One region of the Caballeronia sp. LZ001 genome, then DNA from elsewhere that is predicted to be linked to it. Evidence: riboswitches for the same ligand, from Rfam matches in the RefSeq annotation. Region 1 holds a riboswitch; the other holds the start of a gene.
What was found. Region 1 has a riboswitch for cobalamin ahead of cobG (precorrin-3B synthase). Riboswitches for the same ligand answer to the same signal wherever they lie in the genome.
Positions count from the first base shown of each region.

Region 2: linked by a shared signal. The riboswitch ahead of P9292_RS22610 (TonB-dependent receptor domain-containing protein) and the one ahead of cobG (precorrin-3B synthase) in region 1 are both predicted to bind cobalamin.

Region 1 covers NZ_JARTVX010000004.1:1,329,596-1,344,892, forward strand. Annotated here, with positions in the region: gene cobN (cobaltochelatase subunit CobN) at 1-1,179, shown strand, start outside; gene P9292_RS16840 (ATP-binding protein) at 1,176-2,186, shown strand; gene P9292_RS16845 (VWA domain-containing protein) at 2,258-2,866, shown strand; gene cobJ (precorrin-3B C(17)-methyltransferase) at 2,877-4,529, opposite strand; gene P9292_RS16855 (precorrin-2 C(20)-methyltransferase) at 4,517-5,242, opposite strand; gene P9292_RS16860 (precorrin-8X methylmutase) at 5,242-5,868, opposite strand; gene cobG (precorrin-3B synthase) at 5,861-7,090, opposite strand; cobalamin riboswitch at 7,193-7,393, opposite strand; gene cbiE (precorrin-6y C5,15-methyltransferase (decarboxylating) subunit CbiE) at 7,474-8,676, shown strand; gene P9292_RS16875 (cobalt-precorrin-5B (C(1))-methyltransferase) at 8,701-9,789, shown strand; gene P9292_RS16880 (cobalt-precorrin-6A reductase) at 9,786-10,517, shown strand; gene cobM (precorrin-4 C(11)-methyltransferase) at 10,514-11,239, shown strand; gene P9292_RS16890 (DUF4186 domain-containing protein) at 11,246-11,644, shown strand; gene P9292_RS16895 (hypothetical protein) at 11,736-11,963, shown strand; gene P9292_RS16900 (TerC family protein) at 11,968-12,732, opposite strand; gene P9292_RS16905 (OpgC domain-containing protein) at 13,042-14,175, shown strand; gene P9292_RS16910 (DUF1328 domain-containing protein) at 14,309-14,482, shown strand; gene P9292_RS16915 (sigma-54-dependent Fis family transcriptional regulator) at 14,606-15,297, shown strand, end outside.
Region 2 covers NZ_JARTVX010000004.1:2,495,990-2,511,286, reverse strand. Annotated here, with positions in the region: gene P9292_RS22690 (GTP-binding protein) at 1-1,045, shown strand, start outside; gene cobA (uroporphyrinogen-III C-methyltransferase) at 1,056-1,814, shown strand; gene P9292_RS22680 (sirohydrochlorin chelatase) at 1,899-2,264, opposite strand; gene lptG (LPS export ABC transporter permease LptG) at 2,284-3,432, opposite strand; gene lptF (LPS export ABC transporter permease LptF) at 3,437-4,534, opposite strand; gene P9292_RS22665 (leucyl aminopeptidase) at 4,732-6,267, shown strand; gene P9292_RS22660 (DNA polymerase III subunit chi) at 6,278-6,694, shown strand; gene P9292_RS22655 (DUF2486 family protein) at 6,771-7,109, shown strand; gene ilvD (dihydroxy-acid dehydratase) at 7,211-8,884, opposite strand; partial or broken gene P9292_RS22645 (LysR family transcriptional regulator) at 8,997-9,933, shown strand; gene lgt (prolipoprotein diacylglyceryl transferase) at 9,971-10,867, shown strand; gene P9292_RS22635 (SIMPL domain-containing protein) at 10,895-11,626, opposite strand; gene P9292_RS22630 (EVE domain-containing protein) at 11,729-12,187, opposite strand; RNA gene ssrS (6S RNA) at 12,265-12,447, opposite strand; gene P9292_RS22620 (cell division protein ZapA) at 12,570-12,884, opposite strand; gene P9292_RS22615 (ATPase) at 12,881-13,267, opposite strand; cobalamin riboswitch at 13,504-13,828, shown strand; gene P9292_RS22610 (TonB-dependent receptor domain-containing protein) at 13,914-15,297, shown strand, end outside.

The DNA of each region.
Region 1 (15,297 bases):
TTGCCGACGCAGGCCGCATGGTCCATCGGCCTCAAGTCGGCCAATCTGCTGGTGGAAAGACACGTGCAGGATCACGGCGATTTCCCGCGCGCCATCGGCCTTTCCGTGTGGGGCACGGCGACCATGCGCACTGGCGGCGACGATATGGCCCAGGCGTTCGCACTGATCGGCGTACGGCCGAAGTGGGCGGCGGGAAGCAATCGCGTGACGGACTTCGAGATACTGCCAATCTCCATCTTCAACCGGCCGCGTATCGACGTTACCTTGCGCGTATCGGGGTTCTTTCGCGACGCCTTCGCCAATCTCATGCATCTTTTCGATGCGGCGGTGCAAGCCGTCGCCGAACTCGAAGACGAGTCCGAGGATATCAATCCGATTCGCGCGCGCGTCATGCGTGAGCGCGATGAACTGATCGGTCGCGGTATGAATGCGAAAGAAGCGCGGCAACGTGCAGGCTGGCGCGTGTTCAGCACAAAGCCGGGCGCGTATGGCGCGGGCTTGCAGGAACTGATCGATGCGAAGCAATGGCAGAGCGACGCCGATCTCTCGGCCGCGTATCAAAGCACGGGAGGCTATGCGTATTCGCAGGCGCAAGACGGCGTGGATGCGCGAGCGAGCTTCGGCACGCGGCTTTCCGCGCTCGATGTCGTGCTTCAGAATCAAGATAACCGCGAGCACGATCTGCTGGACTCGAACGACTACCATCAGTTTCAGGGCGGCATGGTCGCGGCCGTGCGTTATCTTTCGGGCCTGCAACCGCAGGCGTATAACGCGGATCATAGCAATCCCGCCGCGCCGCGCGTGCGGACCTTGAACGAAGAGATTGCACGCGTGGTGCGCTCGCGCGTGGTCAATCCAAAATGGATCGACGGCGTCAAGCGTCACGGCTACAAAGGCGCATCCGAACTCGCTGCAACGGTGGATTATCTTTATGGATACGACGCCACGGCGCGCGTCGTATCGGATCATCAATACGCGCTCGTTACCGACGCTTACGTGAACGACGCAGACACGCGCGAGTTCATCACGCAGCACAATCCACACGCGCTCCAATCGATATGCGAGCGTCTGCTCGAAGCCATGGAGCGCGGTTTATGGCAAGAGCCGGGCGGCTATCGCGCTGACGTGACGCGCCATTTGCTCGATGTCGAACTGCAACTCGAAGGCCGACAGACTTGAACCCGAACGACGCTGATTTTCCGGTGTTTCCCTTTACCGCGCTCGTCGGGCAGGAGGCCTTGCAGCAGGCGCTCGTGCTCGCGGCTATCGATCCGGCGCTTGGCGGCGTGCTCGTCAGCGGCCCACGCGGAACGGCGAAGTCCACTGCCGCACGCGCGCTTGCCGAGCTATTGCCCGAAGGCCGGCTCGTCACGCTGCCGCTCGGCGCAAGCGAAGAGCAGTTGATCGGCACGCTCGATATTCAAAGCGCCTTGCGCGACGGCGGCGTGACCTTTTCGCCGGGCTTGCTTGCAAAAGCGCATCTCGGCGTGCTCTATGTCGATGAAGTGAATCTGCTGCCCAACCCGCTCGTCGATCAGTTGCTGGATGTCGCAGCAAGCGGCGTGAACGTCATCGAGCGCGATGGTATTTCGCATCGGCATGAAGCGCGTTTCGTATTGATCGGCACGATGAATCCCGAAGAAGGCGAATTGCGTCCGCAATTGCTCGATCGCTTCGGGCTCGCGGTCGAATTGAACAATTGCTTCGATGCGAGCGTGCGGCAACGGATCGTCAGGGCGCGGCTCGCGTTCGATATGGATGCTGAAGCATTCTGCGCACGCCATGCCGACGCACAGTCCGCGCTAGCAGAACGCATTCATGCAGCACGTGCCGTGCTATTCGCGCTCGATCCGGACGACGCGGTGCATGCGCGCGTGAGCGCGCTTTGCATCGCCGCCCACGTGGATGGCTTGCGCGCCGATCTCGTGATGCTGCGTGCGGCGAGAGCGCTCGCGGCATTCGAAGGCGCGAGCAACGTGCAGACGCTTCATGTCGATCGCGTGGCCGACGCCGTGCTGAAGCATCGACGACGCGAGGCCGATGCATCGCAAGGCGAAGCGCCGCAGCAGCCCGCCCCGCGCGATAACGGCAGCACGAATGAAAGCGATTGGGGCTACATGCCGCCCGAGCCAGCAGGCACGGCGAAGGTCAAGCAAGTCAGACCGCTTGCCGCAAAAAAAGCCTGAGCCATCGGAGACACGAAGCGGATGCTCAAGAGCATCGTCTTCGATGGCGTGAAGCGCGGGCACGCGGTCGCATGACCGGTCGCGAAGGCGATGAAAGCACCACGCTCGACTGGATATCGACGCTACGCGCGAAACGTGCCGAGCGTCTCGATGCACGGCATCTTCGCTATCGACGTGTGCAGGGCGAAGCGGCGTCGTTGCATTGCTTTCTTCTCGATTGCTCGGGATCGATGCTCACGGGTGAACGGCTCGCGCGTGCCAAGGGCTTGTTGATTGCGTTGTTCGATCGGGCTTATCGTGAGCGTGCGGAAATTGCGCTCGTATGTTTCGGTGGCGGGCGTGCGGAAGTGCGTCGTCAGCCGGGCGCCGCGCATTGGTGGAACGAGCGCTGGGTGAGGCCTATCGGTGGCGGTGGTGGCACGCCGCTGGCGTTGGGTCTTTCGAGTGCGCAGACCGTGCTTGCACGAGCCGCGCGTCGAAGACCCGCGCAGCGTCGCTGGCTATGGGTGCTGACCGATGGCCGCACGAACGAGACGCCCGCGCCGCCGCAGTGCGCGGACCGCGTCGTGCTGGTGGACTTCGATGAAGGGCAATTCGGAGTCGGGCAAGCGAGCACGTTGGCGCTACGCTGGGCGGCGGAGTACTTTCATGCGAGCGAACTGAGCGCGGACTTGCGATAGCCTGCGCGTGTCATTCATACCATCGCGGCGTATAAACCCATGCGCCATCGCCGATCACGCGCGTGGTCGATGATCCGACGATCACCATCGTTCGCATGTCCACCATCGTGCTGTCCAACTCGCCAAGCGTCATGATGCGAAGCGTCTCGCCCGCGCGTCCCACATCGCGCCCGAGCACGACGGGCGTTTTGGCATCGCGATGCTGCTTCACGATTTCGATCGCGCGATCGAATTGCCAGGGCCGTGCCTTCGATAGTGGGTTGTAGAACGCAATGACGAAATCGGCCTGACCCGCATGCGCAATGCGTTTCTCGATGACGCCCCACGGCTTCAAATTGTCCGATAGCGACAAAACGCAGAAGTCATGGCCGAGCGGTGCGCCCGCACGCGCCGCCGTGGCAAGCGACGCCGATACGCCCGGCACGATCTCGAGTTTCACGGCATGCCATGACGCGTTCGCTTCCTTGTCGAGTGCTTCGAGCACGGCTGCCGCCATGGCGAACACGCCCGGATCGCCCGACGATACGACCACGACCCTGCGTCCCTCGCTTGCCAGTTCGAACGCATGTCGCGCGCGCTGCAACTCTTCGCGATTGTCCGTCATATGCGCGCGTTGATCGGCGCGAAACGGGCCTGCCATGCGCACGTAGGTTTCGTAACCGAGCACGTCTTCTGCGGCACGAAGCGCGGCTTTCGCGGCGGGCGTCATCATCTCGGAGCTGCCGGGACCGAGACCGATCACGGTCAACCTGCCGCGTGCACGGCCTATCGCCTGCGCATCGACGGGCGCGTTCGCGACGTGCAATGCAACGTCGCCGTTATGCGAAACGTCGAAAGGCGGGGCGTAGCTGAAACGCAATGGCACGTCGAGCGCTTGCGCGGCATCGGCGAGACGTTGCGATGTCATTGCGTGCGTGGGCGCGACCAGCACAGCGAGTGCGAGCGGCGCGAGGCTTCGTGCTTGAAGTGTCTTGCGTACGCATTCGGCTACATCGCCGTTCGTCGCGTCGTCTTCGATCCATGCAATCACACAACGTGGATGAATCACGAGACTGTGTTCATCGTGGGCGCTTTCGGGCGTGATGCGGATGGCGCGCAACGCATCGTCGGCGCGAGGAAGGGCTGCCTGATCGAGCCACGGTGCGTGGCCTTCCACGCGCGTCGTTGCTCCGCCAAGCAAGTCGGACACGAAGCGCTTGCCGCGTTCGATATCCGCCAGTACGTAGCCTTCGGGCGGCGCAAGCAGACATTGACCGAAGCGTAATTCGCCGCTCGTCGTGATGGCCGGTACGATACCGAGCATCTGGCCGATATCACGCGCAAGCATGTTCACGCCGCTCATGCCGCCGAGCAGCGGCACGACCGCGCTGCCGTCCTGCGCGACAGCGAGCACCGGCGGCTCCGCGCCCTTATCCGCAAGCGACGCTGCCAGCGCGCGAATTACGATGCCTGCTGAACACAGTGCGACGATTGGCGAGCCTGCCGCGTAGAGTGCCCGCACGTGCGCGCCGAAGTCGTCGAAGGAGACGTCCACGTTCACGCGACTAGCGAGTCCATGAACGAGCGATCCCGGACGACACGCCTGAATCTTGCGCGCGATAGTCAGCGCACCGTTGCCGAGCACGACGATGGCAAGCGGCTTCGCTAAGTCTATGCGCTCCATTTCGTCCCCGGCACGACCAACAGCGAGAAGTAGGGCGATGCCATTGGATCGACTTCGTTCAGCGGCACGATGCGTTGATTCGCCATCGTCGCGCGTTCCACATACAACGCGCGTTTGTCGAGCCCGAGTTCCGCCAGCACACGACGCACTTTGTCGAAGTTGCGGCCGAGCTTCATAATGACGGCGGCATCGCTCGTCGCCAGCTTTCGTTTTAGTTCGGCTTCCGAAAGAACGCCCGATAGCACCGCAAGGCTCTGATTACGATAAACCAGTGGCACGCCAAGCACTGCGACGCCGCCCAGCATCGAACAGACGCCGGGCACGACTTCTGCCTCGAAGCGCGCGGCAAGGCGATCGTGCAGATACATGTACGAGCCGTAGAAGAACGGATCGCCTTCGCAGATCACCGCCACGTCGCGGCCGGCTTCGAGATGATCCGCAATGGCGAGCGCGCATTCATCGTAGAACGCGCTGATGATCGTCTCGTAGCAAAGCGGCGGTTCGAGCGCTTCCGTCGTCACGGGATAGACGAGCGGCAAGCGCGTCTGCGTGTCTTCGAGATGAGATTCGATGATGCCGAACGCGTTGCCCTTCTTCCCCTTCGCGACAAAATACGCGACCACGGGCGCCGCCTTGAGCAGCTTCAACGCCTTCACCGTGATGAGATCGGGATCGCCCGGACCGACGCCCAGACCATGGAGTCTTCCGCTCATCACTCGGCCTCCGATGCGAGCGCATTCACGGCGGCCGCCGCCATCGCGCTGCCGCCGCGTCGTCCGAGCAACGCGACGAAAGGAATGCCACGGCTGTCGGCGGCAAGCATGGCTTTCGATTCCGCCGCGCCTATAAAGCCCACCGGAAAGCCGAGAATGAGCGCGGGCTTCGGTGCGCCGTCGTCGATCATGTCGAGTAGATGAAAGAGCGCAGTGGGCGCATTGCCGATTGCGACGATCGCACCCGCAAGATCGGGCCGCCATAGTTCGAGTGCGGCAGCGGAGCGCGTGTTGTGCATCGCACGGGCGCGTTCCGGCACGGAGGCATCGCCGAGCGTGCAGATCACGCGATTATTCGCGGGAAGGCGCGCGCGCGTGATGCCTTCGGCGACCATGCGCGCATCGCAGAGAATGGGCGCGCCGCTCACGAGCGCTTCACGGCCCGCGATACCGGCATCGGACGAGAAGCGCAGGTCATCGACGATATCGATCATGCCGCACGCATGAATCAGCCGCACGGCGAGCTTTTCGAGGTTGGCGGGAATGGCGGCGAGGTCGGCTTCGGCGCGAATCGTCGCGAACGATTGCCGGTAAATCTCCGCACCGTCGCGGATATAGTCAGACATCGGCATGACTCCGGGCGAGCCATGCGGCCGCCTCTTCGATGAGGAGGTTATGGGCGATCACGTGTGTGCCTCGATGCACGTCGTAGCGGCCGGGCGCAACGGCAACGAGCGTGTTTTCGACGGGATGCGCCGCCGCACAAAAGCGCTCGCAGCCGCTCAGATGCGCGTGCGCATGCTCGGGCAGCAAGGCGGCTAATCGATGCGCGTCCGCTTTCGTATCGGCACGGCTTTTCGCGCAGCCCGAAGAACCCGCGCATGCGATCAGACGCGTGAACGGATCGCGTGGATCGGTGGCGAGGCCAAGCGCGCGAAGGGCGTCGACGACATGCGTCATGCGATTCGCGTGCACGTCCGGCAGCAACACGCTTTGCCAGGGCGTCATCACGACGCGTTCTTCGGCGAGATCGGCGATTGCGTGAAGCGTATTAGCATCGAGGCGGCCGAGCGGCGCTTGCGCGCCGACATAGTCCGCATGCGCGCCGAGTCGTAACGTTGCATTGGAAGGCGCGCGACGCCATGACTGAAGTGCGGCGTCGTGCTGTGTTTCGAAGTCGAGGGCATGGAGAAAGCCCGCTATTCCAACGCGTGCGAGCACATCGCGCATGCGGTGTTCTTCCACCGATGCCAGTGCCAGAAACGCCTGCAGCACGGCCAGGATGAAGCGCTTCGCGTCGTCACGGGCGATCGCGCCCGAGGCAGGCGCATGTTCCTCACGATGCGGCATCGATCCTGCGAAGCCGAATGCGAAGCGCGCGCCATTGTCCAGCGCCGAAAGCCAAAGATCGTGCGGATGATCGAGCATCGCAAGCGTTTCGCCATCGTCGATCTGCAACGCGAACTTCGGCGACAACGCGTGCAACGCGGCATCGGCCTGCATGCTTTCGACGATATCCGCTGCAAGCGCACGCGTTCCCGTGCTCGCAAGCGGGCTCAGCATGACGTTTCGGATATCGTCGGCGCCGGCCGTGGTCGGACCGAGGCCCGCCGCGAGCACGATGTCGATGAGTTCCGCGTGGGCGTCGTCGCGAATGCCGCGCAGTTGCAGATTGGCGCGATTGGTCACTTCGATCGTGCCGGAACCGCAGCGCTCGGCGGCGTGCGCCACGGCATGCGCGGCTTCGCGACGCAACTCGCCACCGGCAAGACGCACGCGCGCAAGGGCGCCATCGCGTGCGGGCACGATACGCATGAGGCCGGGACAGGCCGAAGACCGAGGCGGCAAGAACGATTCCAAAAGCTCGACCGTATGCTCAAGCGCTTGAGTTGCGAACCGGTACACCCCGCCCGGCAGGCTACGCGCAATTGCGTTGAATAGCGTTGAATAGCAGTGAATGCTTACGTCGGCAGGTCTCTTGGCTGGCAGGTCGACATTCGCGCTAGCCTTCCCGGTAAAAACCAGTGGCAGTGGAGCGCGGACTCGCTGCGTACAATTGCGGGGGCAGCCACAGTTTTGCTGTGTTCCCTGTTAGGCCATGAGGCTCGATACCGATCGAACCCTTCAGGCACCGACGAACGCGCTATTATGCCCGCTTTTATCGACCATCAGACCGCTTCCCGCCTTGCGCGGGTGCTTCAAACGCGGAATTCGCCCGTAGGAGGCCGCACATGTCGAACTGGCTGACCGTCGTGGGTATCGGCGAGGACGGCTGGCATGGGCTTGGCCGCGAGGCGCGGCGCGCGCTCTTCGAAGCACGGTCGATCCACGGCGGCGAACGTCACCTCGCGTTTCTGCCGGCGCGTATCGCGGCGCGCCGCGTGCCATGGCCAAGCCCGTTTTCCGTCGATGCCGTGCTCGCCGAGCGCGGCGTCCAAACATGCGTGCTTGCGAGCGGCGACCCTATGTTCTTCGGCGTCGGCGCCACGCTTGCGCGCGAATTATCCACGGAAGAAATGCGCGTCATGCCCGCGCCTTCGTCGCTGTCGCTGGCGGCGGCGCGCTTGGGCTGGCCGTTGCAGGACGCGCAATGCGTGTCGCTCGTCGGGCGGCCGGTGGCGTCCCTGCTCGCGCATGTGTTTCGCGGCGGACGTCTGCTCGTCCTGAGCGCCGATGGCGCGACGCCCGCCGCCGTCACGCAGCTTCTCACGCTGCATGGTTTCGGCGCGAGCCGCGTGACGGTGTTCGAGCATCTGGGCGGCACGAATGAACGCCGGTTCGACGAACGTGCGGACGACTGGCGCGAGCCGCGCGTGGCGGCGCTCAATCTCATGGCGATCGAATGCCGCACGCATGCGGGCCACGCGGGGCCATCGCTCACGCCGGGTCTTGCCGACGACGCGTATCGGCACGACGGCCAGCTCACCAAGCGCGATGTACGCGCCGTGACGCTCGCACGTCTCGCGCCGCAACCGGACGAATTGCTGTGGGATGTCGGCGCGGGTTGCGGGTCCATCGGTATCGAGTGGATGCGCGCGCATCCCGCTTGCCGCGCGATTGCAATCGAAGCGAACGAAGGGCGGCAGCGTCTCATCGAACATAACCGCGATGCGCTCGGCGTGCCTGCGCTGCAACTCGTCAAGGGCGAGGCGCCCGGCGCGCTCGACGGTTTGAGCGCGCCGGATGCCGTGTTCATCGGCGGCGGCGTGACCGTGCCGGGTCTCCTCGATGCGTGCTGGGCGCGCGTGCGGCAGGGCGGTCGGCTGATCGTCAACGCCGTGACCTTGCAGAGCGAAGCGGCGCTCGTTGCATGGCGCGCGGAGCATGGCGGCGAGCTGACGCGGATCGGCATCGCACGGGCCGAGCCGCTCGGCAGTTTCGATACGTGGCGGCAAGCGCTGCCGATCACGCTTCTGCACGCGAAGAAGCCATGAGCTCGCCGGCGGATGACCATCCCGATGCGTGACGAAACGCCCGAACAGTCCGCGCCGCTCAGAAGCGGCTACACGACGGGAAGCTGCGCGACCGTGACGAGTCTCGCGGCCGCGCGCCTTTTGTTGCTCGGCGAGCCGAGCGAGCGCGCGGAGATCGTGCTGCCGAAGGGCCAGTCCGTGACCATGCCGCTCGCGTTCTGCCGTCTTGCCGGCGATGCAGCGGAAGCGGGCGTCATCAAGGATGCCGGCGACGATCCCGATGTCACGCATGGCGCGCTCGTCATAGCTCGCGTGCGGCTTGCGGCGCGGCATGGCGTACGCTTTCATGCGGGGCCGGGCGTTGGCACCGTGACGCGCGCGGGCCTTGCGTTGCCGATCGGCGAGCCGGCCATCAACCCCGTTCCCCGCAAAATGATGAGCGAGCATCTCGAAGCACTCGCCACGCAAGCGGGTTATGCGGGCGGTTTCGACGTGAGCATCGGCGTGGAGAATGGCGAGGCGCTTGCGCTCAAGACGATGAATCCGCGGCTCGGCATTATCGGCGGACTGTCGATACTCGGGACCACCGGCATCGTCCGGCCGTTTTCGTGTGCGGCTTATATCGCGTCGATCCATCAGGGGATCGATGTCGCGCGCGCCAATGGCGTGCAACATATCGCGGCGTGCACCGGCAATCAGAGCGAGGACGCCATGCGCGCGCGTTACGGCTTGCCGGATATGGCGCTCATCGAAATGGGCGATTTCGCGGGCGCGGTTTTGAAGCACTTGCGCCGCGCGCCGGTCGAAAAACTCAGTGTTTGCGGCGGCTTCGGCAAACTCAGCAAGCTCGCGGCGGGACATATGGATCTGCACAGCCGCACGTCGAGTATCGACTTGCCGCTTCTCGCCACCTGGGCCGCCGATGCTGGCGCGAGCATCACGTTGCAGCACGCGATTCGCGCGGCCAACACGAGTCAGGAGGCGCTTAAGCTGACGCGTGGCGAAGGCATCGCGCTCGGCGATATCGTCTGCGCGCGGGCCCGCGAAGTGGCGCTCGACGTCGTGCCGCAAGGCATCGTCGTGGAGACTTTCGCCATCGACAGGCAAGGGCAAATCGTCGGGAGCGCGCAATGAAGCGCGTGCTATTGCTCGGCGGCACCGGCGACGCGCTCGTCATCGCGCGCAAGCTGGGCACGTCGCATGTCTACAGTCTCGCGGGGCTCGGGCGTGTGCCGACGGATCTCGCATGTGAGGTTCGCGTCGGCGGTTTTGGCGGCGTGGCGGGTCTGGCAACGTATCTGCGTGAAGATGACATCGCGCTCGTGCTCGATGCCACGCATCCCTACGCCGCGCAGATGAGCCGTCATGCACGCGAAGCGTGTACGCTCGTTGGCGTGCCCTTGTGGGCCGTGCGTCGTCCGGCATGGCAACCGCGAGCAGGCGACATCTGGCGCGAGGCGCGCGATTGGCCAGGCGTCGTCGATGCGATCGCGGCCTATGAAAAGCCGTTATTCACGCTCGGACGCGAGCCGCTTGCGCATCTTGACGAGATACCCGCGTCGCAATTCTGGACTGTCCGTTGTCTCGACCCGCACGAAGGCAACGCGCGTGCGCGGATCGTCGATGCGCGCGGGCCGTTCAGTATCGAAGGCGAGCGCGCGTTGTTCGATGCGGCGCGTATCGATGTCGTCGTCAGCAAAAACAGCGGCGGCCGCGCGACCGAAGCGAAGCTCGCGGTGGCGCGCGAACGCGGCTTGCCCGTCGTGATGCTTGCGCGGCCCGCGCTTCCCGAAGCCGATCGCGCATTCGACGATCCGGCAAGCGCGCTCGATGCACTCACAACCGAACTTCCTCTTCCATGACCGTCTATTTCATCGGCGCCGGACCGGGCGACCCGGAACTCATCACCGTGAAGGGCCAGCGGCTCATCCGCTCGTGTCCGGTGATTCTTTATGCGGGCTCGCTCGTGCCCGACGAAGTGTTGAGCGGGCATCGGGCGACGCGTGTCGTGAACACGGCGGAACTCGATCTCGATGCGATCGTCGCGTTGCTCGAAAACGCGCACGCGCGGGGAGAAGACGTGGCGCGCGTGCATTCCGGCGACCCTTCGCTTTACGGCGCGACAGGCGAGCAGATGCGCCGTCTCGATACACTCGCGATTCCTTATGAGATCGTGCCGGGCGTGACGGCGACGGCGGCATCGGCGGCGGCGCTCAAACGCGAACTCACCTTGCCGGGCATCTCGCAGACCGTGATTCTCACGCGCTATGCCGCGAAAACGTCGATGCCCGAAGGCGAATCGCTCGCGGATCTGGCGCGTCATCGTGCGACGCTCGCCATTCATCTTGGCGTGCGGCATATCGAGCGTATTGTCGACGATCTGCTGCCGCATTACGGCGCGGATTGTCCTGTCGCCGTGGTGTTTCGCGCGAGTTGGCCGGATGAAACGCGCGTGGAAGGCACGCTTGCGGATATCGCGGTGAAGGTGCGGGCGGTTGGTCTGCAACGCACGGCGCTGATTCTCGTGGGCCGTGTGCTCGACGCCCAAGGTTTCGCCGATTCCACGCTCTACGGCAAGGAATGAAGGTCAATGCGCGATCTCGACGCCGTCTTCGCCTCGCTCGCGAAATCCGCGTTTCGCAGGCGTTTTGCGTTGGGTGTGCGGGAAGGGCGCTATCTGCGCGAACGCGGGGTGGAAGCGGTGGTCGCGCAGGCGCACGAGCTGATCGCGAAGCGCCTTGCGCCGCAAGCGCCGCTCAACGATGGCAAGCAGACGCCGTTTCGCGGGCATCCGGTGTTCATCGCGCAGCACGCGACGGCGACGTGCTGCCGCGGTTGTCTGGCGAAATGGCACGACATCGCGGCGGGCAAGGTACTCGATGAAACCGAACGTCGGCATGTCGTCGACGCGATCGATCGCTGGCTGCGCGCGCAGCCATTGCCGGAGATCGCGGTTGTTGAAAAGCGGCAGGGTGAGTTGCCGTTTTGAGGCATGGCTTATAACGCCCCCGCCGTGCAAGCGCGACGCCACCAGACCTGCTGAGCCTCAAGTCTCCATCGCCAATGCCGATAAGCACGGCATGGACAATTTCGACTTCGGCCCGGCGAAGGGGCCGCTCATCGCATCGATCGTGGCGCCCGCGAAAGCTTTGCTGAGCGCGCACAACGTCATCCGCAAGGCGCGCGGCGAACCGCCATTCACCGACGACGTGAAGGCATTCGCCGCATGGGTCGACCGAGGCGAACCCGAGGAGCCCGCGATGGCGCCCGTTCTATGCCGCCTGATCCGCGACGGCTACACGAGCTGATGCATCAATTCTCGACGCGTCGGTTCCGAGCCGGATCGGACTTCCGCTTCGCCCGCCGCGCCAGCATGTTGAGCGCTTCGACGAGCGCGGAGAACGCCATCGCCGCATAGATATAGCCTTTCGGCACGTGCGAGCCGAATCCTTCCGCGATCAGCGTCATCCCGATCACGAGCAAGAAGCCGAGCGCCAGCATCACGATAGTCGGATTGCGTTCGATGAACCGCGAAAGCGGCCCCGCCGCGAACAGCATGACCGCGACCGCCGCGATCACGGCAACGAACATGATCGGAATGTGTTCCGTCATGCCGACCGCCGTCACGATACTGTCGATGGAAAACACCAGATCGAGCAGCAGAATCTGGCCGATCGCCGACAACGGTGTGAGGCGCGCGCCCGCATTCGCGCCAGCGTGATCGTCGGCGTCGTGCGTGACGTGATGGCGGATTTCCGTGGTCGCCTTCCACACGAGAAAAACGCCGCCCGCGATCAGGATCAGGTCGCGCCACGAGAAGCCGTGCCCGAACGCCTCGAAGATCGGCGCGGTGAGGCGCACGATCAGCGCGACCGTGCCGAGCAAACCGAGCCGCATCACGAGCGCGAGCCCGATGCCGATGCGTTGCGTGCGCTCCCGATGCGCCTCGGGCAGCTTGTTGGTCAGGATCGAGATGAAGATCAGGTTGTCGATGCCAAGCACCACTTCCATGACGACGAGCGTCGCGAGAGCGGCCCAGGCGGCGGGATCGGTCAGCAGTGTGGCGAGGTAGTCCATGCGCGTCGGAAGCCTTTGAGTTGTGCGAAAGCCGCATCGAGTGGATTGAGCGCGTGATATTAACGCAGACTTGGATTAATGAAAGGAACTTGAAAACTTTTCGAGACACCAAGCGGAGGAGACACAGAGATGCGTTGCGAAGTGTCAGCGTTTGCGCTCAAAACACAACAAGCGCCGGATTTGAAACGGTTTTTTCCTTATGCGAAGATGCTCACCGCAGACGATTAAGGGTAAACTCTCGGTCTCGTTTGCCGCCGTTTGCGGCGCCTGCCAACCTCCTGCGCGCCGCAGGAAAACTCCTTGAGCAGCATGTCAGGAAAATCTCAACGCCTCGTCGAGCTGGACTTCTTTCGCGGACTCGTGCTGCTCGTCATCGTCGTCGATCACATCGGCGGCAGCATGTTGTCGCGCTTCACGCTGCACGCCTTTGCGCTCAACGACGCCGCCGAAGTCTTCGTGTTCCTCGGCGGCTTCGCCACGGCGACGGCCTATACCGCGATGGCCAGCCGGCGCTCGGAAAGCGCCGCACGCGTGCGTTTTCTCAAGCGCTCGGTCGAAATCTACCGCGCGTTTCTCGTCACTGCCGTGCTGATGCTCGTCGCGACCTTCCTGCTGCGGCCGTTTTTCGGCAGCGCGCCGAATCTGGCGCTGCATGACCTCGACAGTCTCACGGCCGCGCCGGTGTCGTCGCTGACGCAGATTCTCACCTTCGAGCGCCAGCCGTATCTTGCCGCCGTCCTGCCGATGTACGCGCTCTTCGCGCTGTCCGTGCCGCTTACGCTGCCGCTCGCGCGCAGCAAGCCGTGGTTGCTGCTCGGTCTGAGCCTCGGCCTGTGGGCGTTTGCGCCGCAAATCGGTGAATACTTGCCATCCGCCAACGACACGCTTTGGGACTTCAATCCCGCCGCCTGGCAACTGATGTTCGTGCTCGGCGTGCTGGCGCGCTGCACGCCGGTTTATCAGCGCGTGAGTTCGCATCGCATGGGATGGGTCGTCAGTCTGGGCGCGCTCGCGCTGATCATCGGCATGGCGTATTACAAGCTGCTCGTACTGCCGCCCGTCTTGGATAGCGCGTTCAAGCGTGACCTCGCCGGCGCGCGCGTCGTCAATTTTCTCGCCATTGCGTGGATCGCGACGAATTTTGCGCGCTACGGTCTGATCAAGGAAATCGCATCGCGCCTGCCGTGGGTCGGGGCAGTGGGGCGCGACGGCATGGTGTGCTTCGTCGTCGGCACGGTGATATCGCTCGTCGTCGATTCCATTCTCTTCACGTTGACCGATGGCCTCATCAACGTGCCCGCCGGTCTGGCCGCGGATGCGATTGCCGTAACCACGCTGCTTGCCGTGCCTCAAGTGCATCAAGCGGTCTTGCGATGGCTGGGCGGGCGGCCAAGGACGATTCCGGCCGTGGTTCCTGCGGCCGAGAAGGGCGGGGCGCAGTAAGAAAGGGCGGCTAATAGGCCGCCTTTTTAACGCGCGTACGAGCGACTAACGGTCGAATTCAGCGACAGCTTGAAAGAGATTGGGCACAACCCTTGCAGACAAGGCGAAACCTTAACGATAAACCATCGACGTCATGTTAAAACTTGCCATTCTTTTCGCGGTCATTTCGGTCATCGCCGGCTTCTTCGGTTTCGGACGCGTGTCGTCCGGTGCGGCCGGCATCGCGAAGATTTGCTTCTTCATCTTCCTGATTCTGTTCGTCATCTTCCTGATCGTCGCCATTTCGGCGGGCTCGCTCGTCTTGTAACGACTGCGCGCTTCCTCGCATCGACCCGGTCGCCGGGTCGGTGTTACTCTGCGTCAAGAGACATTCACGCGACGGCACGGGCGCCCGACGACCCCGCCGCGCTGAATTCGAGAGGAGGAGGCGATGCAGCATGCCATCGGCGCGGCGCTTCGGCCCGCGCATCACGACGTAATCCATCAATCGCATGAGCGCTCGGCCACTTTTGGTCTTTCCGCGACCATGCGTCCCGAATACGAAGTCTTGTCCGGCGCGCAACTCGCCTTGAAGCGCGACGAGAGCCGCGCGCTCTTCGCTCACGCGTTGCCGGTGATGGAAACGCTCTACGCGCAGATCGCCAACACGCACAGCATGATCGCGCTCACGGATTCGAGCGGGCTGATTCTGCATTCCCTGGGGGACGACGACTTCCTCGCCCGCGCGCAAAAGGTCGCGCTGCAAGCGGGCGCGGTGTGGAGCGAGGCGCATCAGGGTACGAATGCCATCGGCACGACCATCGCCGAACGGCAGGCCGTCACCGTCCACGGCGATCAGCACTATCTGCGCGCCAACCATTTTCTGACGTGTTCGTCGGTGCCGATTCTCGATCCGCGCGGCGGCCTGAGCGGCGTACTCGATGTCACCGGCGACCGCCGCGGCTATCACCAGCACACGATGGCGCTCGTCAAAATGTCCGGCCAGATGATCGAGAACCGCCTGATCGCAAGCGCGTTCGGCGACGGTCTGCGAATTCATTTTCATAGCCGCCCGGAATTCATCGGCACGTTGATGGAAGGCATCGCCGTATTCGATCTCGATGGCCGGCTTCTGAGCGCCAA
Region 2 (15,297 bases), 1.2 Mb from region 1:
CGCGGATACGCCGGGTCACGAGCAGTACACGCGCAACATGGTGACGGGCGCATCGACGGCGCATGCGGCGATCATTCTCGTCGACGCGACGCGCGTCACGTTCGACAATGGCGACGCTCAACTCCTGCCGCAGACCAAGCGCCATAGCGCGATCGTCAAGTTGCTCGACTTGCAGCACGTGATCGTCGCGATCAACAAGATGGATTTGGTCGAGTACAGCGAAGCGCGCTTCAACGAAATTCGCGATGCGTACGTCGTGCTCGCGCGTCAGCTTGGAATCGCGGATGTGCGCTTCGTGCCGGTGTCGGCGTTGAAGGGCGACAACATCGTGTCCGCGAGCGAGCGCATGCCGTGGTATGCGGGTGAGCCGCTGCTCGACTTGCTCGAATCGCTGCCGGTCGCGCAGCCCGTCGATCAGGCGCTGCGTTTTCCGGTGCAATGGGTCGCGCGTCAGGACGGCTCTCAAGCCGACGATTTCCGCGGCTACATGGGCCGCGTCGAAGCGGGCGAAGTGCGTCTTGGTGACGCCATCACCGTGCTGCCGGCGAATCGCCAGGCGACGGTCGCTGAGATCATCGCGCCGGTGCCGGGCGGCGTTGCGCCGGTGGATCGCGCGTTTGCCGGCCAGACGGTGACCATTCGTCTCGCCGAGGATGTCGATGTCTCGCGTGGCGATACCTTCGTGCCGCGCGCGGAGAGCAAAGCGCAGACGGTCGAACCCGCGAAGAAGCTCGAAGCGGATCTGTGCTGGTTCGACGAAGAGCCGCTTTCGCAGCAGCGCAAGTATTTGTTGAAGCAGACGACGAACACCGTGTTCGCGCGGATCGGCGCGGTGAAGGAAGTGCTGGATGTGCATACGCTGTCGCATTCGGTCGATCGCAATACGCTCGCCATGAACGATATCGGCCGCGTGGCGTTGACCTTGCAGAAGCCGCTCGTCGCGGACTTGTACGAGACGCATCAGGGCACGGGCGCGTTCGTCTTGATCGACGAGGCGACGCATCACACGGTCGCAGCCGGTATGATTCGCGCAATCTCAGCCTGAGTGCATGCAAATGGGTAAGGTCTATCTGATCGGAGCAGGGCCGGGCGCGGCGGATCTCATCACCGTGCGCGGCATGCGTTTGCTCGAACAGGCCGACGTGGTGCTGCACGACGCGCTCGTCGAACCTGCGATGCTCGACTACGCGCCGAACGCACGCAAGATCGCGGTCGGCAAGCGTTGCGGGCAGCGTTCCACGGCGCAGCATTTCATCAGCAAGCAGATCGTCGATGCCGCTTTGGAACACGGTCTCGTCGTGCGTCTAAAGGGCGGCGATCCGATGCTTTTCGGCCGCGCGGATGAAGAGATGCGCGCGCTGGAGGCGGCGGGTATCGACTATGAAGTGGTACCGGGAATCACGGCGGCGCTCGCCAGCGCGGCGACGCTCAAGCGCTCGCTGACCTTGCGAGGCGTCGCGCGCAGTGTCGCGCTGGCGACGCATAGCCGCGCCGCCGACAGCGACGATATCCGCGAGCAGGCGCAGGCGGATTCGCTCGTGTTCTACATGGGCCGAGACAGCGCGCCGGACATTGCCCAACAGTTGATCGATGCGGGACGGCCGGGTTCGACGCCGGTGGCGATCGTCGAGGCGTGCAGCACGCCGCGCGAGCGCACGCTTACGCTTACGCTGGCGCGCATGGCGCTAGGCGAGGCGCAGGAATGGCTCGATGCATCGCAGCCGAGTTTGCTGATGATAGGCGAGGCGTTTCGGGATCGCGACGCGGTGGCGAAGCCGAAGGTGCATCTGAAGGGGATGCAGGCGGCGGCTTGAGTTGATACGTCGGTAACGCGTTCGGTTGCGCCACTCGTTTAATGCTTTGCGTGACTCGGCTAGATGACGGGCAGACACAACGACTCAAACCTGCCGCAAACAATACTCCGCGACCGCATCCAGCACCGCATCATCCTCGCCGACCGCCGTCGCGCAATGAATCGCGACAGAGGGATGCGCCGCGCGACACGTCTCGATTACCGCCGGCAAGTCACGCCTCACATGACCGCCTTGCCCGAAGAACACGGGCACCACGGTAACGGCATCGCAACCTTCTTCAGCCAACTGCGTCACCGCCGAAGGCAGATCCGGCGTCATCAACTCCAGAAACGCAAGCGCAACCGGCTCGTCGCGCCCGGCACGCAGGCGCGACGCAAGCCGTTCGAACGGCTCCGCCCAACGTGGATCGCGTGCGCCGTGTCCGAACAGTACGATGCCGTGCTTGCCCATCATCTTCTCCCGAAGAAACTCAGTGCCGCTCGACCCACTTGAGCCCCAGCAAGCCAATGGCGAGATAGGCGAGGGCAGGCGCGGCCGCAGTAATCGGAGCCGGCCACGTATTCAAGGTCCCGATGTGCGAGAAGAGCGTATTGAATAGCTGAAAACTCATCCCGATCATGATGCCGCCGAACACCTTCACGCCGACCACGCCAGCCCGCGTGTGCAAATATGCGAACGGCAGCGACAGCACCAGCATGACGAACACCGCGAACGGATAAAGAATCTTGCGCCAAAACGCAATCTCGTAACGCTGCGTGTCCTGATGATTTTCCGTCAAGTGCTGGATATAGCGAAACAGGTTGAACATCGACATGCGATCCGGTGACACCAGCAGCACCGACAGAATCTGCGGCGTAAGCTCGGAACGCAGCGAGTACTCCGGCAGCGTGGTTTGCTTCGCGTTGTAGATAGGGTTGAGCGCGTCGTTGGGGTTGATGGCCGCGAGCGGCGCATCGACCAGTTGAGTGTCCGTTACGCCCGTCAGCTTCCAGTGGCCCGGCGGCTCGAAGACGCCACTCTGCGCTATACGCACATTGGTGAGACGGAACTTCGAATCGAATTCATAGATACGCACGTTGGCGATCGTCGTATCCGGGTTCAACGTGCCCACGTTGACAAAGCGCGTGACTTGCTCGCCGTTCTCCTTCGCGGTCAGCGTGTCCTTTACCCACACGCCCGACTGGAAATTCGACGAGACCGACGACCCCAGCGCCTCCAGACGCACGCGCTCCGACAACTGATCCGCATAAGGCCCAACCACTTCGCCGATGATATACGTCACCAGCACGAGCGGAATCCCGATCTTCAAGAGCGAACGCAATGCCGTGCCCGTCGAGAGTCCCGACACGCGGAAGATGGTGAATTCGGACGCCGCCGCCATCTGCGCGAAGACATAAATGGCCGAGATGAGCGCAGCAACCGGAATGATTTCGTAGAAGCGCGAAGGCGTCTGCAAGGCCACGCGCAATATCGCGAGCGTGAACTTGTAGTTGCCATGCCCCACGGTGTTCAGTTCGTTGATCAGGTCGAAGAAAAAGAACAGGCCCGAGAACGCGAACAGAATGAAGATGAACGCCAGATAGATCTGGCGCGCGAAGTATCGTTCGTAGATGCGCATTGCGTCAGGCTCCCTTCGAACGCGTGAACGTCGAGAGCGTGAAAAGTGGCCGGTTGCGCACGCGCAGCCAGAAGATGAACGCCACGAGTGCCGCCACCAGCAAATGCAGGCCCACGAGTCCCACGCCGAACGACATCTTTCCCTGCTCGATCCATGACTGGACCACGTTCAGCAAATTCGAATAGGTCAGATAGATGAGCACGGCCATCACAAGATTGATGGTCCGGCTGCGGCGCGGGTTCTGATAAGACAGCGGAATGGCGAGCAGCATCAGGTTGATGGCGATGAGCGGCAGACCCAGGCGCCACGCGAATTCCGCGAGGTTGTCCTTGCTCGGATTGGCGAGCAGGTCGGGCGTGGATATGCCGGTGGTGGTCGGCGTGTTGACGACCTGATGACTCATTATCTTCACACCGTAGCGCTCGAACTCCGTGATGCGGAAATTCGGCTGGCCAGGCTCGCCATCGTAACGACGTCCGTTTTCCAGCACGATGAAGCGGTCGCCGTCGGGACGCGTCTCCGTGTGTCCGTTCTTCGAGACGATGACGTTGACCTTGCCGCCTTCGGTGCTCGTGACGAACACGTTCTCCACTTGCGACTGATCGGGCGACATCTTCTCGATGAAGAACACGCGATGACTCGAAGGCGATTCGCGGAACTGGCCAGGCGCGAGCAACGACACTTCATCGCGTTGCTGGAAGCGCGCCTTGATGAGTTTGCTCTGCTGATTCGACCACGGCCAGCCGACGAACGCGAAGAAAACGATAAGGATGATGATCGGCGTGGAAAACACCGCGATGGGCTTGATGAGCTGCGTCTGGCTCACGCCCGAGGCAAGCCACACGACCATCTCCGAGTCGCGATACCAACGCGTCAGCACGAAGAGGATGGAAACGAACAGCGTCACGATCAGCATGACCGCGAGATAGCCGATCACGGTGAGCCCGATCAGCACGACGACATCGCGCGGGTCGACCTGGCCCGATGCCGCGAAGCCGACGATACGGATCATCATCGTCGTGAGCATGATCGTGAGCAGCACCATGAATACGGCGCCGGCCGTATACGCGAGTTCGCGCTGCAGGGAGCGTTCGAAGATCATTGAATTTAGCTGAATTTAGCTGAAGGCCGGCGGCGATGCGGCGTAACGAACATGCCCTGCAACAACAAGAAGTAGATGCAGTAGCAATGCAATCGTTCCCCGAGTCAGTCGGGCTTTGCCTGTGACCGCCGCGGAAAAAATAGCGGATAATTGCGGCTTTCATCCTTCAGCCCAGATTTTATCCGAGGATAAGCGCGATGGACTTTAGCATAAAAGCCTGTGATTGGAGCAAAGGCGAGGCAAATGGTTTCCTCACCGGGAAGTCAGATGTGATCGTGCTCGGCATCTTCGAAGCACAGACGTTGACAGGCGCCGCACGCGACATGGATGTCGCCACCAAAGGGCTCGTTTCGCGCGTCGTGAAGGCCGGCGACATGAACGGCCGCGCAGGCAGCACGCTCCTCATTCCCGAAGTCACCGGCATTGGCGCATCGCGCATCTTGCTGGTCGGACTCGGCAAGCAGGATGCCTTCAATCAGAAAGCATATGGCGAGGCAGTACGTGCCGCGTGGCGCGTGATCCTCGGCGCCAAGATCGTCCAGGCTACGTTTACGCTCGCGCAGTTGCCCATTCAGGAACGCAGCGGCGACTGGGGCGTGCGCGCCGCCATCCTCGCATTGCGCGAACTGACCTACAAGTTCACGCAGATGAAGAGCAAGCCCGACAACAGCGCGCGCTCGCTCAAGAAGATCGTCTTCAGTGTCGATCCCGCCGATGAAAAAGCCGCGAAGGCCGCAGCCAGGCAAGGCGTGGCGATCGCCAACGGCATGGACCTCACGCGCGATCTCGGCAACCTGCCACCGAATGTCTGCACGCCGACTTATCTCGGCCAGACCGCGAAGAAGCTCGGCCGCGACTGGAAGCTGAAAGTCGAAGTGCTCGGCCAGAAGCAAATCGAAGCGCTCAACATGGGCTCGTTCCTGTCGGTGGCGAAGGGTTCGGTGGAACCGCCGCAATTCATCGTCATCCATTATCAGGGCGCAGGCGGGACCGAGTCTGGCAAGGCGAAGGGCAAGAACGCGCCGGTCGTGCTGGTCGGCAAGGGCATCACGTTCGATACGGGCGGCATTTCCATCAAGCCCGGCGATTCCATGGACGAGATGAAGTACGACATGTGCGGCGCGGGCTCGGTATTCGGCACGCTGCGCGCGGTCGCCGAGATGGGGCTCAAGCTGAACGTCGTCGGCGTCATCCCGACCTGCGAGAACATGCCCGCGGGCAACGCGCTCAAGCCGGGCGATATCGTCACCGCGATGAACGACACGACCATCGAAGTGCTCAACACCGACGCCGAAGGCCGTCTCATTCTGTGCGACGCGCTGACCTACGCGGAGCGCTTCAAGCCCGCCGCCGTCGTCGACATCGCGACACTTACCGGCGCTTGCGTCATCGCGCTCGGCCATCACAACACGGGCCTGTTCTCGAAAGACGACGCGCTCGCCGGCGAATTGCTCGATGCCTCGCGCGAAGCCGTCGATCCGGCGTGGCGTCTGCCGCTCGACGACGAGTATCAGGATCAGCTCAAGTCGAATTTCGCGGATGTCGCGAATATCGGCGGGCGTCCGGGCGGCAGCATCACGGCGGCGTGCTTCCTGTCGCGTTTCGCGCAGAGCTATCCGTGGGCGCATCTGGATATCGCCGGGACCGCGTGGAAGAGCGGCGCGGCGAAGGGCGCCACGGGCCGTCCCGTGCCGCTGCTCTCGCAGTTCCTGATCGATCGCGCGGGCCAGTGAGCGTAAGGCCGTGACGCGCATCGACTTTCATACCAACGTGGGCGATTCGCTCGCCTACGCCTGCCGCCTCGCGCGCAAGGCGTATGCGAGCGGGCGCGCGCTCGTCGTCCTTGCCGAGCCGCGCCGTCTCGCCGAATTCGACGAGCAGTTGTGGACCTTTGCGCCGCTCGAATTCGTGCCGCACTGCATGGCGAAAAGCCCGCTTGCGGCCGAGACGCCGGTCGTGCTCACGTCGAATCTGGATGACGCGCCGCATCATCAGGTGCTCGTCAATCTCGGCGCGCCGGTGTCCGCGCAATTCGCGCGCTTCGAGCGGCTCGTGGAGATCGTCGGCAACGAGGACGACGAACTCGCGTCCGGGCGCGAGCGCTTCCGGTTCTATCGGGATCGCGGTTACGCCATCGAAACGCACAAGCAAGGCGGTTGAGCGAACATAGCGCGCCGTCGCGGGGCATTACGATTGGCGCACAACACAGGCTCATCACGCGACGGACGGAGACACCATGACCAAAACACCTGAATCCTTCGATACGTCCATCCCCGTTCTCACCGATGTCGTCGTGCCCGGCAAGCCGGAATATGCGCGCGCGGCATCGGCGGAAGCGGCATTCGAATACGATGCCGCGCTGGTCGCCGAACGCCTGCGCGCGCGCGTCACGCAGTATCTGGACACCGATGCCCGCGCGCTGATCGCGGCGCGCTGCGAGGAAGTGCTGCGCGAACATACGCAGACGCTCGTCGAGGACATCACGCGCGAAGTGGCGGTGGCGCTGGATGGACGCTTGCTCGAGTGGGTCGGAGCGGCGGTGGAAGAGGAGTTGCGGCGGCAGCGGGAAGAGTGAGCGGGGCTTGCCAACGGCTCCGAACGAAAAAAAGCCGCTACGAAGATCATTCGTAGCGGCTTTTTAACGCCGGGCGCTCGCCTTTCCTGGCTGGACCCACTTCAGCCCGTTACCGCCCCGCGATTGGCCGGCAACGCCAACGCCGCATACTTTGCCAGCACGCCGCGCGTGTAACGCGGCGCCGGCTTCATCCACAGCGCGCGGCGGCGCGCGATCTCCGCGTCATCCACGTTCAATTGCAGCAGCAGCTTGTGCGCGTCGATGGTGATCGAATCGCCTTCCTGCACGAGCCCGATGGTCCCGCCCGCGAACGCTTCCGGCGCGACGTGGCCCACGACCATGCCCCACGTGCCACCAGAAAACCGCCCGTCGGTGATGAGGCCGACGGTTTCGCCCAACCCCTTGCCGATGATCGCCGACGTCGGCGCGAGCATTTCCGGCATGCCGGGGCCGCCTTGCGGGCCGAGATAGCGCAGCACGACGACATCGCCGGGTTTGATCTTGTCGGCGAGAATCGCGTCCATCGCGCTTTGCTCGTCTTCGAACACGCGCGCCGGCCCCGTGATGACCGGGTTCTTCAAGCCCGTGATCTTCGCCACCGCGCCGTCTTCCGCGAGATTGCCGCGCAGGATCGCAAGGTGGCCTTCCTTGTACAACGCCTGCTCGATCGGAAAAATCACCTTCTGATCCGCGCGCGGCTTGCTCGGCACGTCCTTCAGTTCCTCGGCGAGCGTGCGACCCGTGATCGTGATGCAGTCGCCGTGCAGCATGCCCGCATCGAGCAGGATCTTCATCACCTGCGGAATGCCGCCCGCCTTGTGCAAGTCGGTTGCGACATATTGGCCCGACGGCTTCAGGTCGCAGATCACCGGCACTTTTTTGCGCATGCGCTCGAAGTCGTCGATGCTCCATTCGACTTCCGCCGCATGCGCGATAGCCAGATAGTGCAGTACGGCATTGGTGGAACCGCCCGTCGCCATGATGAGCGCCACGGCGTTTTCAATCGACTTCTTGTTGATGATGTCGCGCGGCTTCAGATCTTTCTTCACGGCCTCGACGAGCACGCGCGCCGATTCGCCGGCGGAATCGACCTTCTCCTGATCCGGGTTCGCCATCGTCGAGGAATAGAGCAGCGACATGCCGAGCGCCTCGAACGAGGAGCTCATGGTGTTGGCCGTGTACATGCCGCCGCACGAACCGGTCGACGGACACGCGTTCTTCTCGACGCCCTTGAAATCTTCCTCCGACATGCGCCCGGCCGTGAACTCGCCGACCGCCTCGAACGACGACACGATGGTCAGGTCCTTGCCCTTCCAGTTGCCCGGCCGAATGGTGCCGCCGTACACATAGATGCCCGGCACGTTCATGCGCGCGAGGCCGATCATGCCGCCCGGCATATTCTTGTCGCAGCCGCCGATCACGACCACGCCGTCCATCCACTGTCCCTGCACGGCCGTTTCGATACAGTCGGCGATGACTTCGCGCGAGACGAGCGAGTACTTCATGCCTTCGGTGCCCATCGACATGCCGTCCGAAATGGTCGGCGTCCCGAAGATTTGCGGATTCGCGTCGGACTTGCGAATGGATTCGACGGCGGCATCGGCGAGACGCTGCAGACCCGCGTTGCACGGCGTGATGGTGGAGTGACCGTTGGCGATACCGATCATCGGCTTGTCGAAGTCTTCCTCCTTGTAACCGAGGGCGTAGTACATCGAGCGGTTGGGCGAACGTGCGACGCCCTGCGTGATGTGTTTCGAGCGGCGATTGAAGGGCATGGCTGCCTCCTGAGGGGATCGTGGTTCTTGGTGTGGTGCAGGAAGAATGCAGTGTCGTCGATGTATCTGTCCAATATATTATTCAGGGTCTATTGAGTCGCAAAACATATCGATGCCAGTCGAACTCCGCCTGCTGCGCTACTTCGTGACCGTCGCCGAGGAGATGCACTTCGGCCGCGCCGCCGCGCGCCTCGCCATGACGCAGCCGCCGCTCTCGCAGGCCATCCGTGCGCTGGAAGACGCGCTCGGCGTCGTGCTGTTCGAACGCACGCGGCGCACGGTCGAACTGACGCCGGTTGGCCGCGATCTGTTGCCCGAGGTGCGCCGCCTGCTTGCCGCCGCCGACGCCTTGCGTCCGCTCGCGCAGTCGCTTTCGCGCGGCGAGGCGGGCGTGCTCTCGCTCGCGTTCGTCTCCACGGCGGATTACGGCCTTTTGCCAGCGTTACTGCGCGAATTCAATGCGCGTTATCCAGGCGTGCGTCTGCAACTCACGGAAGCCACCAGCGACGTTCAGATAGACGAACTCGTGGCCGGCCGTATCGATGCCGGTCTCGTGATTCCGCCGCTGCCGCCGCGTCACGCCATGACGCTTTCGTATCTGCCGATTGCGCGCGAGCCGCTCGTCATCGCCATGTCGACGGATGCCGCGCAGGAACTCGGGCAGGGCGCCGCCGAATGGACGGAGACGCCCGTCGATCTGCACGACTTGGCCAGCGCGCCGCTCGTCGTCTTTCCAAGGCGTCTCGCGCCGGGTTTGTATGACATCATTATGGGCTGCTACGGCGCGGCCGGTTTGACGCCGCGCATCGGACAAGAGGCGATACAGATGCAGACCATCGTGAGCCTCGTGTCCGCCGGGCATGGGCGTCGCGCTCGTGCCGCAGTCGTTGCGGCATCTGCGGCGCACGGGCGTGGTGTATCGCCCGTTGCGGGAACCGGGGCCCGTGGTCGAAACCGGGCTCGTGTGGCGCGCGGCCGAAGTGAGTCCGGTGTTGAGCCGGCGCATCGAGATCGTGCGCGCGCAGGCTGCTGCCGTCGTTGCCGTATGATTCGCCTTTGAAGTTCGCCTGGCTCTTCCATTACACGATGCTCATACATCCCAATTTCGATCCCGTCGCGATCCATCTCGGACCGCTCGCCGTGCGCTGGTACGGCCTCATGTATCTCGTTGCGTTCATTTCGGCCATTGCCATCGGCAGATTGCGTCTGCGCTTGCCGCATGTCGCCGCGCAAGGCTGGACCGTCAAGGACATCGACGACATGCTGTTTTACGGCGTGCTCGGAACGATTCTCGGCGGCCGCATTGGCTATGTGGTGTTCTACAAGGCGAGTTATTACTTCGCGCATCCGCTCGATATCTTCAAGGTGTGGGAAGGCGGCATGTCGTTTCACGGCGGCTTTCTTGGCGTGACGCTCGCGATGGTCCTGTTCGCGTTTCAGCGCAAGCGCACGTGGCTGCAAGTGACGGATTTTGTCGCGCCGATGGTGCCGCTCGGACTGGCGGCGGGGCGTCTCGGCAACTTCATCAACGGTGAGTTGTGGGGCCGCGTGACCGACCCGGCCGCGCCCTGGGCCATGCTCTTCCAGAATTCCACCAACGACGACGCCATCTGGCTCGCGAAGCATCCGCAGCTCGATGCGCAATACAATCTCTCGGAGATTTTCTCGCGCTATCACATGCTGCCGCGCCATCCGTCGCAGTTGTATGAAATCGCGCTGGAAGGGCTCGTGCTGTTTGCGGTGATCTACCTCTTCGCGCGCAAACCGCGGCCGGTGGGCGCAGTGTCGGCGTTGTTTCTGATCGGTTATGGGCTTGCGCGCTTCACGGTGGAATTCGCGCGCGAGCCGGATGATTATCTCGGACTCCTCGCGCTCGGCTTTTCGATGGGCCAATGGCTCTCGCTGCCGATGATCGTCGCGGGCATCGTCATGATGGTGTGGGCGTACAAACGTCAGAAACGCGTGTCCGGCAACGCGGCGTAAATCACGCCGCGTTCTCCGGTACAGCAGTTATCGCCCCATTTGCACCGAACCCGACACGTCGACGGTCACCGTCGTCGTGCCGGCTTCGAGCGCCATCGGCGCGCCGACCTTCGCGTCCGCGCCAAGCGAGCGGGCCTGCATCATCATCACCGGGCGCGGACCCGCGCCGCTGTGGCCCACGTTCACTTCGCGGATCGTGAAGTTGGCGTAACCGAACGCCTGACTCGCGGCCTGCGCTTCCTTGCGGAACGACTCGATGGCCTGAGTCGAGAGCTTCTGCTCGGCGGCGCGCTGCGCTTCGGGCGACAGCGAGAACGCGACGCTGCCGACTTGCATGGCGTTACTCATCTTGCCCGCGAGCTTGGACGCCGCCGCGAAGTCGTGCGATTCCAGCACGACCTCCGTGCGGCCGCGCCACGCGGAGATCTTGCCGTCGCGATCCGTGCTCGGATAAACCGTGAACGAGCCGCTTTTCGCGGTCACGTTGTCGACGCCTTTTGCTTCGCGCAATGCGGCTTCGGCGCGCTGATTGAGCGTGGTGGTGAGCGACGATGGATCGGCCGCTTCCTGCTCGTAGAACAGCGTGATGTTGACGACATCTTGCGGCACTTGCGCGCTGGCTTGCGCGGATAGCGAAAGCACGCCGGATGGCTGCGGATTGGTGATTACCGTCTGAGCGGCGGCCGAAAGCGGAAGCGTGAGCGCGGCGCTCGACATCGCGACGAAGGCGAGGGCGGCGGCGGTTTTCTTGTCGATCATCTAAGGACTCCGAGTGCAAGAGCATCGCGTGATTCGCGACCGCACTTAGGCGCTTCGTTCGTTCCCTTAGTTCCCTTAGTTCCCTTGAACGATTCGCGCGCCCTAGACCAGACGCTCGGTTATGAAGCGCCACTGCGCCTCGGTCACGGGCGTGATCGACAGCCGATTACCGCGCGCCAGCACTTGCATGTCGGCGAGTTCCGCGTGTTCGCGCAATGTCGCGAGCGGAATCAACGGCGTCTTCTTGACGAAGCGCACATCGACGAGCATCCAGCGCGGCGTCTCCTGCGTGGACTTGGCGTCGAAGTACGGGCTTTTGGCGTCGAACTGAGTGGGATCGGGATAGGCCGTCGAACAGACTTTGGCGATGCCCGCAATGCCCGGCTCCGGGCAACTCGAATGATAGAAGAGCACGCCGTCGCCGACTTGCATCTGGTCGCGCATGAAGTTGCGCGCCTGATAGTTGCGCACGCCCGTCCACGGGAGGGTTTTCTTCGGCGCGTGCGCGAGATGATCGATGCTCGCTTCGTCCGGTTCGGACTTCATCAGCCAGTAGCGCATGATGGATTCGGCAACGGGGTTGTAAAACGGGCTCGACAAAAGCAAACGGCATCGGTATGAACCGATGCCGCTGGAGTAGGGTCCCCACCTCGGCCGCTAGGCCGGCATCCTGAACCTGGGTTCAAGATTGGTCGCAGTAAGCAACACTTCGGGTACATCAGACAGAGTGACGCGCGCGCCCGTGCTGCAAGTTTCCACAACCGTGCCAATGTAGCATTGGTTCAAGGAATATATGACCTTGGCGAACCAGGCAGGGAGTAGTCACTCTACACCAATCGAATGTCTAATGCAGCCTCTCGACACCAATTGCGCAGTTTCTTTTTTCGATTGACATCGCGCGACCGATTAGCGTTCGCCAAGGAGCGGCGTCGCGGCACTTCGGTCACTGCACTTCATACTGCGCGATGACAGCACCAAGCTGTTCGTTCATGGAGTGCATCGTGCGGCGAATTTCCTCGGCGGGGAAGGCCTCGCCATGACGCACGCTTTCTTGCAGCCTCAGCAATTCGGAAGCGAGTGAAAGCGCGGCCATCACCGCGATGCGGTCTTGCCCGCGCACGTTGCTTGCATTGCGCACCTTGTTCATCTCAGCGTCGACGCGTGCCACCGCTTCACGCAGCGCGCCTTCGGTTTCCGGCGAACAGGCGAGGCGATATTGCTGGCCGAGAATGGATACTTCGATCTGCGTGGTCGTCATGCCTTCTCTCCGTGATGATGCTCGCTGTGCTCTCCCGCGTGCGCATGCTCGTGCGCGGCTTGCACATCGTGAGAACGGGCATCGAGAAGATCGAGCTGATTTTCCGTCTCGGCATGATTCGCGGACTTGCCGCGCGGCAACTTTTCGAGGATCGCGTTCAGGCGGACCTGCGCGTCGTCGATCTTGGCCGAGAGGGAATCACGTTCGGCTTGCAGCGTGTCGCGCTCTTCGCGCATTTGCACGAGCTCTGCCTGCACGTTCGCGTAGTCGCTACGCAGTTGTTCGATTTGTGCTTCAAGCGCGAGACGCGCCTGATTGTGCCGCTCGCTGATCTGGATCAGCCGGCCGATATTTCCTGACAGTAATTCGAGTTCGTTGAGCATGTGCTGCGTCCTCTAAAGACCTCGCATTCTAGCGCGGTTCAACGGAGCTTCCGATAATTGTCTCGTTTCGAGACGTAACAGCACGCGATCATGCGTGCATCGCGATGCATTCGTGTGTGGAAAGCGCGGGCGCTGCCGATGTGTTGCGACGGCGGGTTCTAGTTGGGTTCGTCGTGAGCCGTGTGTCTTGCGATGATCGGCCAGGGTCGTTTCTTGACGGTCCTGAATCGCGCTCCTACACTTGCCGCACTTTTGGTGCTCGCGTCCGCATTCTTTTGCGGGCGCAGTCAAACGGGAAACAGGAAGCGGCGCCGCCAAGGCCACGCCAACCTGTGCTGCCCCCGCAACGGTAAGCGACCGCAACGCAAGTTGCAAGTCGTCCCTTGCGCGTTTTTCGCCGCGCCGTCGTGTGAGTTTGCTTGCGAGTCTGTCTGATTCGCAAGAATCCGCCGCTCGACGCAGGCAAGGCGAAAAACGTGTCGATGCCACTGCGCTTCATGCGTGGGAAGGCGGGACGGTGTGTCGCCAGCCCGGATACCGGCCAACTGTTCAGCGCGTTCGTCTGTTCGCATTCGAGCGCGCTCGTCGCGCATTGGCCTTGCGGGGAGCGAGGTCGCGCCAGCCTACGCATGGGAACATTTCACGCATGGTATCGCCACTTGCCCGACACGCGGGCAGACGCAAAACGATCGAACGCGCCGCGCTCGTCGCCCTCAACACATGGCTGCTCGCTCATGAAGCGCTCGCGGACGAAGCCTCGCAACCGCCGCTCGCGCCCGTCGTCGTGACCGCGACGCGCACCGTGCAACCTCTCGCCGATACGATCGCGCAGACTTCGCTCTTCGACGCCCAGGATATCGCCGATAGCAATGCCTACGACGCGCTCGGCGTCATCGGTCTTGCGCCCGGCGTGCAGGTGACGCGCAACGGCGGCCCGGGAGCGAATGCAAGCGCGTTCATACGCGGCGCGTCCTCGACGCAATCGCTCGTTTTGATCGACGGCGTGCGTGTGGAGTCCGCATCGCTCGGCTCGGCGCAGCTTGCGCAGATCATGCCGGATCAGATCGACCGCATCGAAGTCGTGAACGGCAACGTGTCGGCGCTGTACGGCTCGGGCGCGATCGGCGGCGTCGTGCAGATCTTCACGAAAGACGGCGAGGCGCATCCGCCGCGCTTCTACTTCGAGACGGAATACGGCAGCTATCACACGCAGCGGCAAGCGGCGGGCGTTTCCGGCGCGCTCGATAGCGAAGGCCGCACGACCTTCAGCTTCAACGTATCGCGCGAGAAGACCGATGGTTTCTCGTCGATCGATCCCGCGCTCGCGCCCAACGCCAATCCGAACGCGAACGGTTATCTGAACGAAAGCGTCGCGGCCACGCTGCGCCACAAGTTCGGCGACAAATGGGACGCGGGCGTGCGCTTCTATCAGTCGAACGGCATCGACAGTTTCGACGATGCCTACGGCTTGCCCGGCGATCTCAACGATTCGCACAGTCGCGTGCGGTCGACATCGGTGTTTGCGAACGGCCGTATCACGGACCAGTGGACCACGCATTTCACGGTCGCGCAGGGACAGGACCGCGCGAACATCGAGCAGAACGGCATCTATACGAGCCGCTTCAATTCCGAGGATCGCCAGTATCTGTGGCAGAACGACTTTCGCCTGACGGAGGCGCACAAGCTCCTGTTCGGTTACGAGCATCTCGACCAGACGCTCGATTCGGATCAGTTCAGCGCGCCGGATCGTCACGTGAATTCGGTGTACGCGGGCTATGTGGGACGCTTCGGTCCGAGCGAAGTGCAGGCCAATCTGCGCCACGACCAGTATTCCGATTTCGGCGGCGCGAACAGCTACTATCTGGGCTATGCGTACAACATCGACACGCACTGGCGCGCGAGCGCGAGTTACGCGGCGTCGTTCCGCGCGCCGAGCTTCGACGATCTCTACTATCCGTTCAGCGGCAATCCGTCCATTCAGCCCGAGCGCAGTCATTCGGTGGAAGCGGCGCTGCAGTACGCATCGGACC